Prosthecodimorpha staleyi: one gene and its partner. The protein of the gene in region 1 interacts with the protein of each later gene in a pairwise test. Links are inferred from orthologs where the notes say so. Each region holds a gene or a part of one and is shown on either strand. Other genes may lie near its edges.

What was found.
Region 2: the proteins of grpE (region 1) and KL771_RS24390 interact in binary tests that used the Escherichia coli proteins (3 or more experiments, as listed by UniProt). The link is inferred for Prosthecodimorpha staleyi from one-to-one orthologs.

What each region holds. Positions count from the first base shown.
Region 1 is NZ_JAHHZF010000008.1:196,925-200,032, reverse strand. Bases 1-2,793 are described here. They hold grpE (nucleotide exchange factor GrpE), read left to right. Parts: upstream 1-980; coding sequence 981-1,607; downstream 1,608-2,793. Other genes in these bases: KL771_RS17255 (hypothetical protein), read right to left, coding at 1,653-2,793; trxA (thioredoxin), read left to right, coding at 503-826; addA (double-strand break repair helicase AddA), read left to right, coding at 1-392. In the rest of the region: more of KL771_RS17255, read right to left, coding at 2,794-3,029. UniProt on the Escherichia coli protein: Participates actively in the response to hyperosmotic and heat shock by preventing the aggregation of stress-denatured proteins, in association with DnaK and GrpE. It is the nucleotide exchange factor for DnaK and may function as a thermosensor.
Region 2 is NZ_JAHHZF010000014.1:104,130-107,282, forward strand. Bases 208-3,045 are described here. They hold KL771_RS24390 (Nramp family divalent metal transporter), read right to left. Parts: upstream 2,365-3,045; coding sequence 1,051-2,364; downstream 208-1,050. Other genes in these bases: KL771_RS24385 (hypothetical protein), read right to left, coding at 208-990. In the rest of the region: more of KL771_RS24385, read right to left, coding at 1-207. UniProt on the Escherichia coli protein: H(+)-stimulated, divalent metal cation uptake system. Involved in manganese and iron uptake. Can also transport cadmium, cobalt, zinc and to a lesser extent nickel and copper. Involved in response to reactive oxygen.

The DNA of each region.
Region 1 (3,108 bases):
GCCGGCTGGTCGACGAGGTCCTGCGCGTGATCGAGGACCAGGCCTTCGCGGCCCTGTTCGCGCCCGGCTCGCGTGCCGAGGTGGCCATTGCCGGCGAGATCGCCCTCGCCGACGGCACGCGCCGCGCCGTCTCGGGCCAGATCGACCGGCTCGCCGTCTCGGCGACGGATGTCGTCGTGCTCGACTACAAGACCAACCGCAACCCGCCCTCCGACGCGGCCGGCACGCCGCGCGACTATCTCGCCCAGATGGCCGTCTATCGGCGCGTGCTCGCCGACATCTTCCCCGGCCGGCGCATCCGCTGCGCGATCCTGTGGACCGCCCGCCCGGCGATCGTCGAGCTCGATCCGGCGGCGCTCGACGCCATGGCGGCCAGCCTCTCCTTTTCGTGACGGGAGGCTTTTGGCGCGGTCTTCTTGACGCTACCCGACCCGGTTCCTACCTTGGTCCATCCGATGCATACTTGCGGCGCGCGAAGCGCCCGTTCCGAAAGGCCTTTCCCATGGCGTCCGAGAAAGTCACCGATTCGTCGTTCGAAGCCGACGTGCTCAAGTCCTCCGAGCCCGTGCTGGTCGACTTCTGGGCCGAATGGTGCGGCCCGTGCCGCATGATCGCCCCGGCGCTCGAGGAGATCTCGACCGAGATGTCCGGCAGCGTGAAGATCGCCAAGCTCAATATCGACGACAACCAGCGCATCGCGCAGGTCTATGGCGTGCGCTCGATCCCGACCCTGATCCTGTTCCGCGACGGCAAGCCGGCCGCGAACCTGGTCGGCGCCTATCCGAAGAACAAGATGGTGGAATGGATCAAGACCAACATCGCCTGATCCGCCGCCCTTCGGCACCGTCATCCGTCGCAACGCCCCGGCCCCGGCCGGGGCGTTTGCGTATCGGCCTACGGATGGCTTGATTTCGCCGCTGCGAAACCTCAAATGCACGGCCGGAACCGAACCCGAATCCGGCCTGTTGATTGAGGACGCCATGAGCGACGAAACCCGTTCGAACACCACCGCGGCGGATCAGACCGAAGCGGCGGCCGCGGGCGCGCCGACGCCCGACGCCGCTCCCGCCGAGACCGCCTCCCCCGATCCGACCGAACAGCTGCGCGCCGAACATGCCGAGATGAAGGATCGCCTGCTCCGTACGCTGGCCGAGATGGAAAATCTGCGCCGGCGCACCGAGAAGGAGATCAAGGACGCGCGCGAATACGCCATCACGGCCTTCGCCCGCGATCTTCTCGGCGTCTCCGACAACCTGACCCGCGCGGTCGGCGCCCTGCCGGCCGAGGCGCGCGCGGCGGCCGAGGCCGCCGTCACGTCCCTGATCGAGGGCGTCGAACTGACCGGCCGCGAACTCGCCAAGGCGATGGAGAAGCACGGCGTGCGCCGCATCGAGCCGATGGGCGGCCGCTTCGACCCGAACCTGCATCAGGCGATGTTCGAGATTCCGAATGCGGAAGTCCCGTCCGGGACCGTGCTGCAGGTGCTGCAGGACGGCTACGTGCTCGGCGACCGCGTGCTCCGCCCGGCCCTGGTCGGCGTCGCCAAGGGCGGCCCGAAGGCCCCCGCAGCGCCCGCCGAGCCGGCCGGCGTCGACCGCACGGTCTGATCCGAAGGGTGGTCTGAATGGATCAGGGCGACCCCGCTGCCGGCCTCAGCGCCGCGGCAGGGTCGTCTCGGAACGGCTGCCGTCGCGGAATTCGAGCCGGACGGTCACCGAGCGGGTCGTCGGCGGGATCTTGAAATAGGGCGTCGCGCTCGGCGGCAGCGAGAACGGATCCTTTGGGTCGCAGGGCGGCAGCGGAATGGCCTTGTCGACCGGCTCGCTGTCGAGGCCATAGGTGGCCTTGGCGATGGTGCAGCGATAGGTCATCAGGTGGGTCGTGTAGAGGGTCAGGCCGGTCCCCTCGCGGTAGGCCACCCACGAGCCCTTGGTCATCTCCAGGGCCTGCCGCTGCTGACCGACCAGGGCCGACATCGGATCGAACGGAATCCGGAACGGCCCGACTGCGCTGCCGCGCAAGTCCTGGTAGGCGACCTCGATCACCTGCGGCTCGGCGCCGGGGATGACCGAGATGGTCGTGTTCGGGCTCGGCCGGCCGGTGCGCTGGTCGATGCCGACGGCCGGTCCCGCCTGGACCATCGGTCCCGCCTCGCCGAGCCGGTAGGAGAAGCCGGTCGCCGGCTCGGGCAATTGCACATAGACGGACCAGTCGGCATTCGAGCGCGTGAAGATCGCGCGCGGCTCGCTCGGCATGTTGATCAGCGCCGTCTCCAGCACGCCGCGGCGGCGGCGCGCCTTGTCGAGCCAGTCGGCCAGCATGGAGAGGTCCAGGAACCGGTTCTTCAGCAGGCCGGCTTCCTCGGCCTGCAGGAAGCGGTTGAGCGCGTCGCGCTCGCGCCGCTTCTCGCCGATGGTCTGGCTGCCGAGCCGGGATTCGGAGAACTCGTCGGCATAGAGATACCAGCCCGGCCCGTAATCGGGATTCATGGCCATGAAGGCCTCGATCCGGCGGCGGCGGTCGCCATCCTCGGCGAGCGTCGCGGCGACCAGTTCGAAGGCCGGGGCGCGATTGCGATCGGCCAGCGTGGCGAAGACCTGGCGGGCGCCCGAACGGCCGTCCTGGACCAGCACCAGGGCGGCGAGCCGGCTCCAGGGATCGACCGCATCGAGGTCGAGCCCGGCGACCTTCAGATAGGCCCGGCGCGCCTCGACGGCATCGCCGCGCATCTCCGCCGTGCGGGCATTGTGATACCATTCCGGAGCGTTGCGCGGCTCGGGCACCGGTCCGGTCGCCGCCAGGGCCGCGAAACGGCGGGCCATGTCCTCGATCGAGACCGTCGCGGCCGGCGATACCGAGGCAAGCTTCGAGGTATCGGCCGCACCGGGTCCGGCAGCGACGCGCAGGGCCGGCTCCGGCGCGGCGATCGGCGGAAGGGCATCGGCGTCGATATCCTCCGGTGGCAGGCGCGGCGGCGCGACCGCGGCCAGGATCTCGCCGGTCGCGGTCTGGCCGACATGGGTCGGCACGGTGGGCGCCGCCGAGGCGGCAACACGGGCAAACCGACCGGCGTGCGGAGGAAGGACTTCGGACGGACGTTCGCTGAAC
Region 2 (3,153 bases), on another replicon or contig:
CGGCAGGCGGGCGTCGATGTCGAGCCAGGCCTTGCGCAACTGGACCAGCGACCGGTACCCGCCGAGATCGACGCCGTAATCGCCGCGTCCGGGGGCGACCGTCGGGACGGTGCCGGTGGTCTCCGGCGCACGGCCGCCGGGATCGGGTGCCTGGTCCGACCGAACGCCGATCGTGATGGAGGGATTGGCGGTGATCCGCCCCGGCGCGGCGGATGCGGATGGCGCGGCGGGCGCCGGAAGAGCTGCCTGCGGGGCACCGCCCTGGCCCTGCGGGGCGGGCGGCAGGGCCGGCACCGGCGTCGGCGCGGCCGTCGAGGCGCCATTGCCGGACGCCGGCGGGCCACCGCTGGCGGGCAAGGTCGCGGCTGACGGGCCTGCCGGGAGCGACGGGCGGAACTCGCCCGGCTTGATGTCGCCGGGTCGAGGATCGACACGCGTCAGACCCGGGTCCGAGGCCGGATGGCGTCCCGGCGCCGGCGGCCTGGAAGGGTCGGGCCGGATGTCTGAGGTCGCCGGCGCCGCGGCGGCACCCTCCGGCGCCCTGGCGGCGTCGGGGACTGGCCGGCGGGCGACGGAGGTCAGGCCGGCGGTCAGAATGGTCGCCTGGTCCTCGAGCAGAGTGACGCGCTGGCTGAGGAGATCGAACTTCTGGTCGGCCCTGCCGACCAGACGGCGCAGATCGAGCACCTCCTGGCGCAGCATTTCGACTTCGCCGGCCAGCGCGATCGGGTCTCCGCCGCCGCCCGCACTCGGCCGCGTGCGACCATGGAACTGCGGGTTGACCGGTGTGCCGATCGTGCCGGTATTCTCGGGCCCGTCCTGGCGGCTGGCCGTGGCCGGGCGCTGCGGCGCATATTGCCAGGCGGCGAACCCCGTCAGCACGGCCATCACGGCCACGAAACCCCATGCGGCGAGCGTGAAGACGCTCGTCGCCGCATAGGCCCGCTCGGCCTCGATCTGCTTCAAAGGGTCCTGCAGCAGGGCCGCCACGGGCGCCGATCCTTCCCCGAATCTCTCCGGGCGAGGATATCACCAAGCCCGCAGGCCAAGTCAGCCGAAGACGAAGTCGATGATCAGCTTGATGTTCAGGGCGATGATCACCGCGGCGATCACCCCGGCGGACACCGACAGCCACCGGGGGGCGACCAGCGCACCCATCTTGGCCCGGTCGGCGGTGAACAGGACCAGTGGCACGACCGCGAAGGGAAGCTGCAGGCTGAGGATCACCTGACTGAGGATCAGGAGCTTGCCCGTCCCGGCCTCGCCATAGGCGATCGTGACGCCGGCCGCCGGCAGAATGGCGAGCGACCGTGTGACCAGGCGGCGCAGCCATTGCGGCAGCTGGATGCGCAGGAAGCCTTCCATCACGATCTGGCCGGCCAGCGTTGCCGTGACCGTCGAGTTGAGGCCGCAGCAGAGGAGGGCGATGGCGAACAGCGTCGGTGCCATGCTGCTGCCGAGGAGCGGCGCCAGCAGCGAATGCGCGTCGCCGAGTTCGGCGACCTCGCTGCGGCCGGTGGCGTGGAAGGAGCCGGCGGCCAGGATCAGGATCGATGCATTGATGGTCAGTGCGAACATCAGCGCGACGGTGGAATCGATCGTGATGTAGCGCAGTGCCTGCCGCTTCTCGGCCAGGCCATCGCCGAACTTGCGCGTGCCAACGATGCCGGAATGAAGATAGAGATTGTGCGGCATCACGGTCGCACCGATGATGCCGAGCGCCAGATAGAGCATGTCCGGATCGGTCACGATGCGCGTCGTCGGCGCGAAGCCGCGAATGATGTCGCCGAGGTTGGGCTGCACCATGGCGATCTGTACCGCAAAGCAGGCCGCGATGATCCCCAGCAGGGCAATGATGAAGGCTTCCACCCAACGGAAGCCGAGCACCTGCAGATAGAGGATCAGGAACACGTCGAGCGCCGTCAGCACCACGCCGATCTCGAGCGGGATGCCGAACAGCAGATTGAGGCCGATCGCGGTGCCGATCACCTCGGCCAGGTCCGTGGCGCAGATGGCGAGTTCGGCGAGCAGCCAGAGCGGGCCGCTCAGCCAGCGCGGATAGGCGTCGCGGCAGGCCTGCGCAAGATCGCGTCCGGTGCCGACGGCGAGACGCGCGCAGAGGGACTGCAGCACGATGGCCATGATGTTGGAGAGAAGCGCCACCGTCAGCAGCGCATAGCCGAACTTCGATCCGCCGGCGATCGAGGTCGCCCAGTTGCCCGGATCCATGTAGCCGACGGCGACCAGATAGCCCGGTCCGACGAAGGCGACGGCCTTCCGGAGGTTCGAGCCCGTATTCGGGACCGCGATGGTGCCATGCACCTCGATCAGCGACGGCGTTCCGCGCTCTTCTCTCCAGGCCATGCTGTCTCTCTTTTCCGGATGTCGGCCTTCGCGGGGCGGCGAGGTTCGGCATGATGCGATGGAGGAAGAGGCTAATGCATTTGCAACTCATTCGCAATAAAAACTGTTGCGGCATTGGGGTGCCGCTTCGCAACGTCCGCAGGCAGTGGTGTCGCGATTGCCCTTCCGGCTTGGTGGACAGAGCGTCGCCGCCGTCTTTGTGACTGGCCTGCAACACCGTTTTTCAATGACTTGCCGGCTAGTGTCGACGCCTGCAAATGCCGCTATTCGGACACAAAGCGCCACGAGCGTGCCTGATGGAAATTCCGTATGGCGCGGGCGTTCTATCCGGTGGCCGAAGCCGGCCGAAGGCATTCCCCGCCGTCCATCCGGCTCGAAACGAGGCGGAAGCGACGGGGAGGCGGATCGGCGGCACGAGACGACCGGGGTGCGGCAGTCGGAAGACCGGTTGGCACGAGGCGTCGCAGAGCGGCCGTGCCGAGGGGGATCGGATGGGCGTGGATTCACCGCAGGCCGGCCGGGCGGGCGCCGGCATGGCGGGGTTGCGAAGCCGTCGCATCGTGGCCGAACGGGGTCAGCTCCGGTTTCGGACGATACCGGAATCCGAATCGATTCCGGGTCCTGGATTTCGACCGGCAGGCCGGGCGCCCGGCGCAATGCCGATGGACGCCGGAGTCGTGATTGAGTTGTCGGAAGTCGTCGGCGCCGTTGCGGGCGGGGCCGGCGGGTCCTGGACCGGCCTTCTTCATGGCGAATGCGTGGCCGGGACCGGCCGTACTCTTGCCGAAA